One region of the [Enterobacter] lignolyticus SCF1 genome, then DNA from elsewhere that is predicted to be linked to it. Evidence: predicted binding sites of a transcription regulator. Region 1 holds the regulator's gene; the other holds the start of a gene.
What was found. The regulator LexA, encoded in region 1, represses DNA repair genes until DNA is damaged. The targets are predictions, from matches to a motif close to TNCTGTATGTACATACAGNA.
Positions count from the first base shown of each region.

Region 1 (7,253 bases):
CCCAGCGCAGGAACAGCTCGGCTTTCAGCATCGGATAGAGCGTTTCCACATGGCGCAGCATGCTTTCGCGGGAAATGTGGCGATGCTGGGTGACGATAGCCGCCAGCAGCGACGGCAGAATCAGCATATGCGCGATGTTGTTGCGATAGTAGGTCATCAGCACCGCCTGCTCGCGCGGCAGAATGATGATATCGCCGATGGTGTCTTTCTCGACTTCGAACTTGTTCATCTGCAGCGCGTGATCGATAAGCGCGCTGGCGGTCGCCGTCGGAACCGTGGAGTCCGTCGAGTATGGCACGTTGCGCATCAGCTGCAGATAGCACTCCAGCTGCTGCGTCAGCTGCTCGCGGGTCAGCGAACGCTGGCGGGAGGCGAGCAGGGCGGTACAGCACAGGTTCATGGCGTTCGCCGCCCCGGCGTTGTTGATACGCACCATCAGATCGGCGGCAATGCTGTTGACCGTCGGGGTCAGCCAGGCCGGACGAATGGCTTCAATCGGGTCGATAGACTCGCGCCACTCCGGAACGTGGTGGTTGAGCCAGGTCATCAGTGGCATAGGTTCGCCGAAGTTGACGTAGCCCTGGCCGAGGTTGCGCAGCTTGCTTAAGCCGCGCAGCATCTGCGGCAGGCTCTCTTTCTCTTTCGTCGCGCCGCGCAGTTCTTTGGCGTAGGTGCCCACTTCCATCACGTGTTCGTAGCCGATGTAGATAGGCACGAGGGTGATTGGGCGGGTGCCGCCGCGCAGCATCGCCTGGATGGTCATAGACAGGGTGCCGGTTTTCGGATCCAGCAGACGCCCGGTACGGGAGCGGCCGCCCTCGACAAAATACTCCACGGAGTAGCCGCGGCTGAACAGCTCGCCCAGATACTCGCGAAAAACGGTGGAGTAGAGCTTGTTGCCCTTAAAGGTGCGGCGAATAAAGAACGCGCCCAGGCGGCGGAAAATCGGCCCGGCGGGCCAGAAGTTCAGGTTGATGCCGGCGGCGATATGCGGCGGCACCAGCCCCTGGTGATAGAGCACGTAGGAGAGCAGCAGGTAGTCCATATGGCTGCGGTGGCAGGGCACATAGACAATCTCGTGGCCGTCGTGGGCCAGCTGGCGCACGCGCTCGGCGTTATGGACGTTGATCCCCTGGTACAGACGGTTCCAGGTAAAGCCCAGCACGCGGTCGGTCAGGCGAATCATCTCATAGGAGAAGTTGGCGGCGATCTCTTCCATCAGCGCCACGGCGTTTTGCTGCGCTTTCTCATGGGAGATTTTCTTGCTGCGCGCTTCGTCTTCTACGGCGCGGGCGATGGCTTTCGACGCCAGCAGCTTATTGAACAGGTCCTGACGCGCCGGCAGGCGCGGGCCTACTGCCGCCAGACGCTGACGGGCAAAGTGCATACGCGCGACGCGCGCCAGCTTCTGGGCTATCGTTTTATCAGTGCCGTGTTCGGTGGCCATCCAGCGCAGCGACACCGACGGCGAGAAGCGGACAAAGCTGTCGCGGCCAAGCCAGGTGACGGCGAAGAATTTCTGGATGCCGTTGAGTATGCGCAGCGGCGGGTTGACCTCGCCTTTTTCACGACCCGGCGAGCGGCCGAACATTACCGAAACCGGCACCATCTGCACGTCCAGATTCGGATTGCTGCGATGCAGATCCAGGTAGTCATGGAACAGCTTGATGGACTCTTCTTTCGGCGTGTACCAGGTAAACACGCGCGGTCCGCCATGGATGAAAATATGACGCGGCAGCACGGTGCCGTCGATTTCCAGCGGTTCCAGCGGGTCGGGGAGGTCGTGCGCCAGGCATTGGGCGCGCAGCGTCAGTAGGTCCGCCTTCGAGTTATACGGCAGAACGTACATAATAGGGCGTGACGTATCGAGCCCAAGCTCCGGGGCAGGTTCCGCCGGAATGGACTTGCTTTTTACCAGCACGCTTAATGGTAAATTCAGTAATTTGTAGTAAATTCGTGGCCAGCCAGACATAAACGATGTAAAGCCTCTGGTTAATCATGCAAATGCGCCGCAAGGATAACAGAAAGTGCGCAGGATTTCTGTTCTACCGCGTTTGATGCAAAGTGACATTGACGCTAAATATGAAAAAAGGGTTTTTTGATGGCAAATGATACCACCGGGCTTACCCGAATCATCAAAGCGGCAGGCTATTCCTGGCAGGGATTCCGCGCCGCGTGGAAAAACGAAGCCGCATTCCGTCAGGAGGGCACCGTGGCCGTCATCGCCGTCATTATCGCGTGCTGGCTGGATGTCGACGCCATTACGCGCGTGCTGCTGATTGGCTCTGTGCTTCTGGTGATGATAGTGGAAATTCTCAATAGTGCGATTGAAGCGGTGGTCGATCGCATCGGTTCCGAACGCCATGAGCTGTCGGGGCGCGCTAAGGATATGGGGTCGGCGGCGGTGCTGCTGTCGATTTTTATCGCCCTCATCACCTGGGGCACGCTTCTCTGGCCACATTTGCGATAAGGCTCGTGGAATTGCGCAAACGTCTGGTTTTTTATGCGTTTTGTGGTTCCAAATTCGCCGTTAACTGTATATACTCACAGCATAACTGTATATACACCCAGGGGGCGGAATGAAAGCGTTAACGACCAGGCAGCAAGAGGTGTTTGATCTCATCCGGGATCACATCAGCCAGACGGGGATGCCACCCACGCGTGCGGAAATCGCGCAGCGTCTGGGGTTCCGCTCCCCGAACGCTGCTGAAGAGCATCTGAAAGCGCTGGCGCGTAAAGGCGCAATTGAAATCGTTTCCGGCGCTTCCCGCGGGATCCGTCTGCTGACGGAAGAGGAAGAAGGGCTGCCGCTGGTGGGGCGCGTCGCCGCGGGTGAACCGCTGCTGGCGCAGCAGCACATTGAGGGTCACTACCAGGTCGACCCGGCGATGTTCAAACCCAGCGCGGACTTCCTGCTGCGCGTAAGCGGCATGTCGATGAAGGATATCGGCATCCTCGACGGCGATCTGCTGGCGGTACATAAAACGCAGGACGTGCGTAACGGCCAGGTCGTCGTCGCGCGTATCGACGATGAAGTTACCGTGAAGCGTCTGAAAAAGCAGGGCAGCGTCGTGGAACTGCTGCCGGAAAACAGCGAGTTTTCCCCGATTGTGGTCGATCTGCGTCAGCATAATTTCTCCATCGAAGGACTGGCGGTCGGCGTGATTCGCAACGGCGAGTGGCTGTAATTTCCTCCCTTCTCCGGCGGCGCTTTTCCTGGCGCCGCCGCGATTTCTGATCACCACAGGTTTTCTCCATGTCGCTGTTTACCCCTGCGGATAAAGCGTTATGGCGCCTCGCGCTGCCGATGATTTTCTCCAACATCACCGTACCGCTGCTTGGCCTGGTGGATACCGCCGTGATCGGCCATCTCGACAGCCCGGTGTACCTGGGCGGCGTTGCCATTGGCGCAACGGCGACCAGTTTCCTGTTTATGCTGCTGCTGTTCCTGCGTATGAGCACCACGGGATTAACCGCTCAGGCGTTTGGTGCGCGAGACCCTCTGCGCCTGGCGCGGGCGCTGATCCAGCCGCTGCTGCTGGCGCTGGGCGCCGGGGCGGCGATCGTCCTGCTGCGTACGCCGCTGATTGAGCTGGCGCTGCATATTGTGGGCGGCAGCGATGCGGTGCTGGAGCAGGCCAGACGCTTTCTTGAAATCCGCTGGCTCAGCGCCCCGGCCTCTCTGGCTAATCTGGTGCTGCTTGGCTGGCTGCTCGGCGTACAGTACGCCCGGGCGCCGGTTATCCTGCTGGTGGTGGGCAACGTGCTTAACATTGCGCTCGACCTCTGGCTGGTGATGGGGCTGCATATGAACGTGCAGGGCGCCGCGCTGGCGACCGTCTGCGCCGAGTACGCGACCTTCTTCATCGGTCTGCTGATGGTACGGCGGGTGATGACCCTGCGCGGCATCAGCGTGACGATGCTGAAAACGACGTGGCGCGGCAACTTCCGTCGCCTGCTGGCGCTCAACCGCGACATCATGCTGCGTTCCCTGCTGCTGCAGCTGTGCTTTGGCGCGTTGACGGTGTTCGGCGCGCGCCTGGGCCCCGATATCGTAGCGGTCAATGCGGTTCTGATGACGATGCTGACCTTTACCGCCTACGCCCTCGACGGCTTTGCCTTTGCGGTGGAGGCCCATTCAGGACAGGCCTACGGCGCCCGCGACGGCAGCCAGCTGCTGCACGTGTGGAACGCGGCCTGCCGACAGGCGGGCATTGTGGCGCTGGCGTTTGCCGGGGTCTATGCCATCGCCGGCGAGCACATCGTCGCCCTGCTGACCTCGCTTGCGGAACTGCGCCAACTGGCGGACCGCTACGTTTTCTGGCAGATGGTGCTGCCGGTGATCGGCGTCTGGTGCTACCTGCTGGACGGCATGTTTATCGGCGCCACGCGAGGGGCGGAGATGCGTAACAGTATGGCGATTGCGGCGGTGGGGTTTGCCCTGACGCTGCTGAGCGTCCCGGCGCTCGGCAACCATGGGCTATGGCTGTCGCTGACCGTCTTTCTTGCCCTGCGCGGGATGTCGCTGGCATGGATCTGGCGTCGGCACTGGCGGCGCGATAGCTGGTTTTCGTAACGGGCTGGCGGTGGCGCTACGCCGCCGCAGGCCTTAGCGCGGCTTTTTCTTAACCTGAATGGTGTGGTCGTGCCCGCAGCAGTCCTGAGAACGGCAGGCTTCCACTTCAACGCACTGCGCGCACAGGCCATGCGCTTCAATCACGTTGTGGCGCAGCGCAAACCCCATGCGGGCGGCCAGCATATGCATAATGTCTTCCACGCCCTCAGCGGCTTCCTCTTTCACCACGCCGCAGCGGTCGCAGATAAACATGGCGGAGGTATGAGACGGCTTATCGAAGAGGTGGCACAGCACATAGCTGTTAGTGGACTCCACCTTATGGACAAAGCCTTGCTCCAGCAGAAATTCCAGCGCACGATACACCGTCGGGGGCTTTGCCTGCGGCTCGCTGACTTTGAGCAGATCGAGGAGATCGTAAGCGCTGATGGCGCCCTGCTGCAGGCTCATCAAGCGTAGAACTTCGAGACGCTGCGGTGTCAGACGCACGCCGCGTTGAGCGCACAGCTTTTCAGCCTGTGCGAGCAGGTCCTGCGATGGGGTCTTTTCCATGAACGTCCTCAGATCGGTGGAAGTAAACCCTTACTTTATCATGTTATCCCAAAAACACCGAGAACCCGCCGGGTGTGCTATACCTGACGCATCTCAACATCCAGGAATAAAGTCATGAAAAGACCGGACTGTATTCGCCACTGGCGTGAACTGGAAGACGCGGATGATTCGCGCTATGCCGACAGCCGTGAGCTGATGTCCATCGGCGCGCCGCTGGCGCGTCGGCTTGGGCTGATGCGTCTTGGTATTCATCATGAGCGCCTGCCGCCGGGGCGCCGCACCTCGTATCCCCATGCGGAAAGCGACGAGGAAGAGTTTATCTACGTGCTGGAGGGGCGTCCGCAGGCATGGATCAACGGCTATCTCTGGCAGCTGGAGCCGGGCGACAGCGTCGGTTTTCCGGCGGGAACCGGGGTGTGCCATACCTTCATCAACAACACGCTGGAGGAGGTGCGGCTTCTGGTCGTGGGGGAGGCGAACAAAAAATATAACCGGATTTATTACCCGCTGAATCCGGAGTATGCCGCGACCCGGGAAGACCGCTGGGTGGATCATCCGCCGCAGTTTTTTGGCCCTCATGACGGGAAACCGTCGCGAAAGTAAGCGTGAAGGCAAAGCTGATGCCGGGCATTTCTGCAGAAATGCCCGGCTTGTTCAGGACCGGGCGGCTTTAATTCAGGTTTACCTGAGGCTGATCGGCTGATCCTGGCGCTACCTGTAGAGACGTAAATCGTATCCTTTTTGAGCCTGTGCTATAGTAGCGCCCCTTTTTTACCGGATGCTTATTACTTCGCCATGCTGCCAGAAACACAATCCCCCGTTTTTCCTGCACACCGCTTCTCTGTTGCGCCGATGCTCGACTGGACGGACAGGCATTGTCGTTACTTCCTGCGCCTGCTGTCGCGCCAGACGCTGCTGTACACCGAGATGGTCACCACCGGGGCGATCATTCACGGGAAAGGCGATTATCTGGCCTATAGCGAGGAGGAGCATCCGGTTGCGCTGCAGCTCGGCGGCAGCGATCCGGCGGCGCTGGCACAGTGCGCGAAGCTTGCGCAGGCGCGCGGGTACGATGAAATCAACCTCAACGTCGGCTGCCCGTCGGACCGCGTGCAGAACGGCATGTTCGGCGCCTGCCTGATGGGCAATGCGCAGCTGGTGGCGGACTGCGTGAAGGCGATGCGCGACGCGGCGTCGATTCCGGTGACGGTCAAAACCCGTATCGGCATCGACGATCAGGACAGCTACGAATTCCTCTGCGAATTTATTAACACCGTTTCCGGCCGCGGCGAGTGCGAGATGTTTATCATCCATGCCCGCAAGGCCTGGCTGTCCGGGCTAAGCCCGAAAGAGAACCGGGAGATCCCGCCGCTGGATTACCCGCGGGTCTATCAGCTGAAACGCGATTTTCCGCACCTGACGATGTCGATTAACGGCGGCATCAAATCGCTGGCCGAGGCGAAGGCGCATCTGCAGCATATGGACGGCGTGATGGTTGGCCGCGAGGTGTACCAGAACCCGGGCATACTGGCGACGGTGGATCGCGAGATTTTCGGCGCCAGCGCGGCCGATGCCGACCCGATCGCCGTGGTGCGTGCCATGTACCCGTATATTGAGCGCGAGCTGAGCAACGGCACTTACCTGGGACATATCACCCGCCACATGCTGGGCCTGTTCCAGGGAATTCCGGGCGCGCGGCAGTGGCGCCGCTACCTCAGCGAAAACGCCCATAAAGCCGGCGCGGACATCAACGTGCTGGAGCAGGCGCTGCAGCTGGTGGAAAACCGTCGTTAATTTTTCACCACTTAATCGTCAAATTCACCACGCCTTGCGAATATCTGCGAGGCGTTTTTCTTGATATTCAATATGTTAACTTTGGCACGGTTCTTGTAATAGCTCATCCATAAGCGATTTATCAAGGTTGGGAGAAAACCATGCTGGAGCTACTGTTTATTATTGGGTTTTTTGTCATGCTGCTGGTGACGGGCGTCTCTCTGCTGGGGATTCTCGCCGCTATGGTGGTGGCGACGGTGGTGATGTTTGTCGGCGGGCTATTTGCGCTTACGCTCAAGCTGCTGCCGTGGCTGCTGCTGGCGGTGGCGGCGGTATGGGTGATTCGGGCGATTAA
Region 1 covers NC_014618.1:4,437,029-4,444,281, reverse strand. The annotation lists gene plsB (glycerol-3-phosphate 1-O-acyltransferase PlsB) at 1-1,972, opposite strand, end outside; gene ENTCL_RS20610 (diacylglycerol kinase) at 2,102-2,470, shown strand; gene lexA (transcriptional repressor LexA) at 2,580-3,188, shown strand; gene dinF (MATE family efflux transporter DinF) at 3,257-4,576, shown strand; gene zur (zinc uptake transcriptional repressor Zur) at 4,610-5,125, opposite strand; gene ENTCL_RS20590 (cupin domain-containing protein) at 5,240-5,728, shown strand; gene dusA (tRNA dihydrouridine(20/20a) synthase DusA) at 5,921-6,919, shown strand; gene pspG (envelope stress response protein PspG) at 7,060-7,253, shown strand, end outside.

Region 2 (7,253 bases), 1.4 Mb from region 1:
TTCGCCACGGGTCATCAGCCAGCCCGCCCGCGCCACCAGCACCGACGTTTTTCCGCTTCCGGCGCCCGCCAGCACCAGCAGAGAGCGTTCGCCGTTCACTACTGAACGGGCCTGCGCCGGATTGAGCGGTGAGGATTCAATATGTTCAAAAAACGCCGCATATTGCGCCAGCATCGTTTCGGTAAACGCCTGGTTATGCTGCAAACGACTGGCGTCCATATCCTGTAGCCAGGCCTGGCACTGCCGCCACAGCTCGCGGCAGTTCGCAAAAGTATCAAGACGACGGGTGGGAATCGGCAGCCCTTCCAGCGCGCCGAGGATGTTCTGGCGCAGGCTGGCGATCGCCTGACGGGTTAACCACTTGCCTTCCGTCGTATGGCGGGCAATCACCGCCAGCTGCTGCTGCAGCAGATCGGCGGCAATCGTGCTCATCTCGTCGCTCCACTGCTGCCAGCGGGCCTGCAGGTGACGATGAAAGCGCTGCGTTTCCGCCCATTCGGTGCCGTGTAAGCGCACCACTTTATCCTCGGGCAGCACGAACTCCAGCTCTCCCCAGACAAGCCCCCGCCGGCAGTGAATCTCGGTCAGCTGATTAAAAGGAATAAGATATTCATGGCGATCGCCAGAGACCTTCACACCGGCATTAAGAAGTTCCACGCGATCGTACGGGTGCTGCGCCATGCGCTTGCCCAGCGTTGTTGCTTTTAGTTCCATGTCTTGCCAAATCCCGGTTTTATACTTATGTCAGACAGTGTAACCGCCAGATACCAGGTGCTCCAGCCCAAAAAAACGTTACAATCGTCGGGTCTTCTTATTCACCGGACTGAACTGAGGTCGTATGCGTACCGTTCTGAATATTCTGAATTTTGTATTGGGTGGCTTTGCCACCACGTTGGGGTGGCTAGTGGCGACGGTGGTCAGCGTGATTTTAATTATCACGCTGCCGCTCTCGCGCTCATGCTGGGAGATTACCAAACTATCACTGGTGCCTTACGGCAACGAAGCGATTCATGTCGATGAGCTGGAGCCGGGCAATAAAAATGCGCTGCTCAACGCGGGCGGCACCCTGTTGAACGTACTGTGGTTTGTTCTGTTCGGCTGGTGGCTGTGCCTGATGCATATTTTCACCGGCATCATGCAGTGCGTCACGATTATTGGCATTCCCGTCGGTATCGCGAACTTCAAAATCGCGGCGATTGCGCTGTGGCCGGTAGGCCGCCGCGTGGTATCAGTGGAAGTCGCTCGCGCTGCGCGTGAAGCTAACGCCCGCCGTCGTTTTCAGTGACAGGGACACATGCCCGCATGCTAAGCCCCGTCATCAGACGTTATACCTGGAACAGCGCCTGGCTGTATAACGTCAGAATTTTTATCGCCCTTTGCGGCACCGTCGCCCTGCCCTGGTGGCTGGGCGACGTTAAGCTGACGATCCCGCTGACGCTTGGCGTTGTCGCGGCAGCGCTCACCGATCTTGACGATCGCCTTGCCGGGCGGTTGCGCAACCTGGTGATTACCCTTGCCTGCTTCTTTATTGCTTCCGCTTCCGTCGAGCTGCTGTTTCCCTGGCCCTGGGCGTTCGCGCTGGGGCTGACGCTCTCTACCAGCGGTTTTATCCTGCTCGGCGGACTGGGCCAGCGCTATGCCACGATCGCCTTCGGCGCTCTGCTCATCGCGATTTATACGATGCTTGGCGTTTCGCTCTACGACCACTGGTACCAGCAGCCGCTGCTGCTGATCGCCGGCGCGGTCTGGTATAACCTGCTGACGCTCACGGGGCATCTGATTTTTCCGATCCGCCCGCTGCAGGATAACCTCGCCCGCAGCTATGAGCAGCTGGCCCACTATCTTGAGCTGAAGTCACGCCTGTTTGACCCGGATATTGAGGATGAAAGCCAGGCGCCGATGTATGAGCTGGCGCTGGCGAACGGGCAGCTGGTCGCGACCCTGAATCAGACCAAAACGTCGCTGCTGACGCGCCTGCGCGGCGATCGCGGCCAGCGGGGCACCCGTCGGACGCTGCATTACTACTTTGTCGCCCAGGATATTCACGAGCGCGCCAGCTCATCGCACATCCAGTACCAGATGCTGCGGGACAACTTTCGCTACAGCGACGTGATGTTTCGCTTTCAGCGGCTGATGTCGATGCAGTCTCAGGCCTGCCAGCAGCTGGCGAAATCCATTCTGCTGCGTACCCCCTACCAGCATGACGGACGCTTTGAGCGCGTATTCGCCCACCTTGATGCGGCGCTCGATCGCGTCAAGGCCAGCGGCGCGCCAGCCGAGCAGATGAAGGCGCTGGGTTTTCTGCTCAATAACCTGCGCGCCATCGACGCTCAGTTGGCCACCATTGAGTCAGAACAACAGCAGGCGCAGCCGCAAAGCGAAACAGAAACGCTGCTGGCCGACGACAGCCTGCACGGCTTTAGCGACATCCGCTTACGCCTGAGCCGCAACCTGTCGCCGGAATCGGCGCTGTTCCGCCATGCCGTGAGGATGTCGCTGGTGCTATGCGCGGGCTATGCCTTCATTCAGTTTACCGGGCTGCACCACGGCTACTGGATCCTGCTGACCAGCCTGTTCGTCTGCCAGCCTAACTACAACGCCACCCGGCACCGCCTGGCGCTGCGTATCGTCGGCACGCTAATCGGTGTGGCGATTGGCCTGCCGGTGCTGCTGCTGGTGCCGTCGGTTGAAGGACAGCTGCTGCTGATCGTCCTCACCGGCGTGCTATTCTTTGCGTTTCGCAACGTCCAGTACGCCCATGCAACCATGTTCATCACGCTGCTGGTGCTGCTGTGCTTCAACCTGCTGGGCGAAGGATTCGAGGTCGCCCTGCCGCGCATCTTCGATACCCTGCTCGGCTGCGCCATCGCCTGGGCCGCCGTCAGCTTTATCTGGCCGGACTGGAAATTCCGCAACCTGCCGAGGGTGCTGGAGCGCGCCATTGACGCTAACTGCCGCTATCTGGACGCCATCCTCGAGCAGTACCATCAGGGACGCGATAATCGTCTGGCATACCGTATCGCCCGCCGCGATGCTTATAACCGCGATGCGGAGCTGGCGTCGGTAGTGTCTAACATGTCGACGGAGCCGCGCATGACGGACGAGATGCGGGAAACCGCGTTCCGTTTGCTGTGTCTCAACCACACGTTTACCAGCTACATTGCAGCGCTGGGCGCCCATCGGGAAAAGCTAGGAAACCCGGAGATCCTGACGCTGCTTGATGACGCCGTCTGCTATGTGGATGACGCCTTTCACCATACCCCGGCAGATGAGCAGCGCGTGCAGCTGTCGCTATCCGGGCTGATGGAGAGGATCCGCCATCTTGAGCCGAGAGCCGACAGCAAAGAGCCGCTGGTGCTGCAGCAGATTGGCCTGATGGTAAGCCTGCTGCCGGAGATTTGCCGTCTGCAGCAGCAGGTGCTTTGCCAACCGCGTTAACCTCTCTTCTCCTGTGTCAGCATCTCAGCCCATTCCTGCAGATGCTGACGCCGCTGGTGCGGAATAGCCGCCGCATGGAGCCCAAGTATTGCGCCTTCCAGAGCAAACAGAACGCTCACGTTCAAATCTTTTCTGAGCCTGCGCAGCCGAAACCAGACGGTGGCGGAGCCCAGCGCGCGAAGCGTTTGCGGATCCTTGACGCCGCTTTCATGCAGCAGCATCTCCAGCTGGAACGAGATATTCGGTAAATCCTTCAGCCGCCCCGTTCCCCGTCGTCGCCGTTTCTCCTGCAGCGCTTCGCCAAGCGACTGCTTTGACAGCTGCAACAGCAAAGGCCTGTTCAGCCAGAGGTCGTCATCCACCCGGTAATAGTTCAGGGAAACGCGCCTGCCGCGTTTCGAGAGCGTCAGCAGCGTCGGCGGATGCGTAACGTGATAGGTCGCGCTTTCCTCGCATACCCTGAGGTACAGCTCCCCCTCCGCCACCATGGCGAATACCGTGTCGTCGACGGAGAGGCTGTACCCGCCAAACAGCGCGCGATGGCGAATCTTTCCCAGAGGCGACAAACATTCTTCAGATTCATAGATCCGTTGATACGATAATTTTTTCATGATTATTCCCTGTAATCATGGACATAGATTCAACATGTGATAACGGATCCGCTAACAGGGAAAATAGGAAACTTCAGCCACTGGGGCAAGATCAACCTGCGACAGTTCACCGTAACCGGACAATTTTGCGAGATGCTTTCAGAAAATGAGGTTGATCTTTGTACTCAGTGGATGTACTGTATATTCATACAGTAACCCACAAGGCGGGATGCACTATGTACACTTCTGGTTATGTTAATCGCTCATCAATGACTCCGGCGTCCACAGCGGGCCGCCCTTCTCAGCCCCTTTCCAGCGGACTGATCAGCGAAGTGCTTTACCGTGAAGATCAGCCAATGATGACGCAGCTGCTGCTGTTGCCTCTTCTGCAGCAGCTGGGGCAGCAGGAGCGCTGGCAGCTGTGGTTAACGCCGCAGCAGAGGCTGAGCCGCCAGTGGGTTCAGGCATCCGGATTATCGCTGTCAAAAGTGATGCAGGCAAATCAGATGACGCCGCAGGAAACGCTGGAGTCGATGATTCGCGCCTTGCGCACCGGTAACTATAGCGTGGTCATCGGCTGGCTGCCGGAAGCATTGACTGAAGAGGAACATATTCGGCTGGTTGACGCAGCGGAAGAAGGTAACGCGTTGGGGTTTGTGATGCGCCCTGTACGCAACAATCCCCTGCCACCGAGACAATTTTCAGGCGCAAAAATTCACTCAAATGTGTTTCATTGAGTGAAATTAAGATTTTTCCTGGTATTTTTTTTAGACGTTCGATAACCCACTCTTTCTAAGGGTCAATTTTGCGGGAATGCTTGTCTGGCGCGGTTTGCAGCATTTTATACCGCCTAAAAAATAGGCGCATTTGTTAAATAATGTGTACACAATTCTTTTTTTTTCATATGCCTGACAGACTTCACACTTGTAAGTTTTCAGCTACGTTGTAGACTTTACATCGCCAGGGGTGCTCGGCTGACACTATATATTGGCATAGTTATTAACAAGTCACGCCCCCGGTGAAGGATTTAACCGTGAGTTCCTGATGGATCTTCATGGCGATTTTGGATGATAACGAGGCGCAAAAAATGAAAAAGACAGCTATCGCGATTGCAGTGGCACTGGCTGGCTTCGCTACCGTAGCGCAGGCCGCTCCGAAAGATAATACCTGGTATGCAGGTGGTAAACTGGGTTGGTCCCAGTTCCATGATACCGGTTGGTACAACGATGACCTGAACAACAACGGCCCGACTCACAACAGTCAGCTGGGTGCCGGTGCGTTCGGTGGTTATCAGGTGAACCCGTACGTTGGTTTCGAAATGGGTTATGACTGGCTGGGCCGTATGCCGTACAAAGGCGACAAAGTTAACGGCGCATTCAAAGCTCAGGGCGTTCAGCTGACCGCTAAACTGGGTTACCCAATTACTGACGATCTGGACATCTACACCCGTCTGGGCGGCATGATCTGGCGTGCAGACTCCAGCAACAGCATCGCTGGCGACAACCACGACACCGGCGTTTCTCCGCTGGTTGCTGGTGGCGTTGAGTGGGCAATTACCCGTGATATCGCAACCCGTCTGGAATACCAGTGGGTTAACAACATCGGTGACGCAGGTACCGTCGGCGTTCGTCCGGACAACGGCATGCTGAGCCTGGGTGTTTCCTACCGTTTCGGCCAGGGCGAAGTTGCAGCTCCAGTAGTTGCTCCGGCTCCGGCTCCGGCTCCGGCTGTACAGACCAAACACTTCACTCTGAAGTCTGACGTTCTGTTCAACTTCAACAAAGCGACCCTGAAACCGGAAGGTAAACAGGCTCTTGATCAGCTGTACTCCCAGCTGAGCAACCTGGATCCGAAAGACGGTTCCGTCGTTGTTCTGGGCTACACTGACCGCATCGGTTCTGAAGCATACAACCAGAAACTGTCCACCCAGCGTGCTCAGTCTGTTGTAGATTACCTGGTATCTAAAGGTATCCCGGCTAACAAAATCTCTGCACGTGGCATGGGCAAATCTGACCCGGTTACCGGCAGCACCTGTAACAACGTGAAAGCTCGCGCTGCACTGATCGACTGCCTGGCACCAGATCGTCGCGTAGAGATCGAAGTTAAAGGTATCAAAGACGTTGTAACTCAGCCGCAGGCTTAAGTTTCTCGTCTTATAAAAAAACCCCGCGCTGCGGGGTTTTTTTTGCCAGAACGAAAAACGCGAAGGTTACTCTTTACCTAACAGCGCCTGTAAATCCTGCTTCAGACTGCTCATCTTCGTCGCGTACTTCTCTTTGTTTTCCGCGTCTTCAATCAGCTGCACAATGGTCTCGGATAGCGTTTTGCCGCGACGCTGCGCCAGCCCCGCCAGCCTCTGCCAGACCATAAACTCCAGATCGATAGATTTCTTCCGCGTATGCTGATGCTCGGCGTTAAAATGCCGCTTACGCCGCGCGCGAATGGTCTGCTTCATGCGGTTTTGCAGGTCAGGATTCATATGCTGCTCAATCCAGCCGTTAACCTGCACGGGTTCATTTTCGAGCGTCAGCAATACATCTACCGCTTCCTGAGCAGCGCTGGCCTCAACATAGCGGGTGATAAGCTCGCCTTCGCGATGCTTCTTTACCAGATAATGCCATTTCCAGCCGCTTTCAAGGTTTTCCAGTTGTTGATATTTCATTGCGATCTCAATGTGACCGTGTAACTCATTTCAGAATAACAGGTTTTTACCGTTGTGCTGAGAAGAAATCGCCTTCCGTGCGCAGCGTCGGGAAGCCGCTGAAAGATGCCCGCTATTCCCCGTGTGCTCGCTGGCAGCATAGGGTATAATCCTTTGCTTTACATCTAACTAAAAAACAGCGACTTTGACCATTACTAAACTTCCCCGACGCGCTCTTGTCCCTGATACTGAGGCCTTTCAGACGCTGTTTGCACAGCCTGACCTGGCTTCGGATCCCGGTTCTTTACTGAGCGACACTCAGGCGCGCTTATTTTACGCGCTGGAGCAATTTCTCCATCCGCAGGCGATCTCCTCATTTCTGCTGGTGAAAGCGCCGGAGGAGCCCGATTATTTTCAGCTATTGAACGACGCAACCGTCGAGCTGCGTGAGCCCGCTGAAACGCTGACCGGCGTGAATTACCAGATACAGGGTAAGAACGTGACGATGCAGCCCGCCGGGCAGGCAGACGACAATTTTGCAAGCCAGGGTCCCGTCATTCACGCCGATTGGGTGGAGGCTGAGC
Region 2 covers NC_014618.1:3,008,343-3,015,595, forward strand. The annotation lists gene helD (DNA helicase IV) at 1-714, opposite strand, end outside; gene ENTCL_RS14100 (YccF domain-containing protein) at 839-1,285, shown strand; gene yccS (YccS family putative transporter) at 1,303-3,438, shown strand; gene ENTCL_RS14110 (TfoX/Sxy family DNA transformation protein) at 3,435-4,049, opposite strand; gene sulA (SOS-induced cell division inhibitor SulA) at 4,265-4,765, shown strand; gene ompA (porin OmpA) at 5,116-6,171, shown strand; gene matP (macrodomain Ter protein MatP) at 6,238-6,690, opposite strand; gene ENTCL_RS14130 (AAA family ATPase) at 6,875-7,253, shown strand, end outside.
Region 2: the regulator LexA is predicted to act here: its motif matches at 4,224-4,243, upstream of sulA (SOS-induced cell division inhibitor SulA).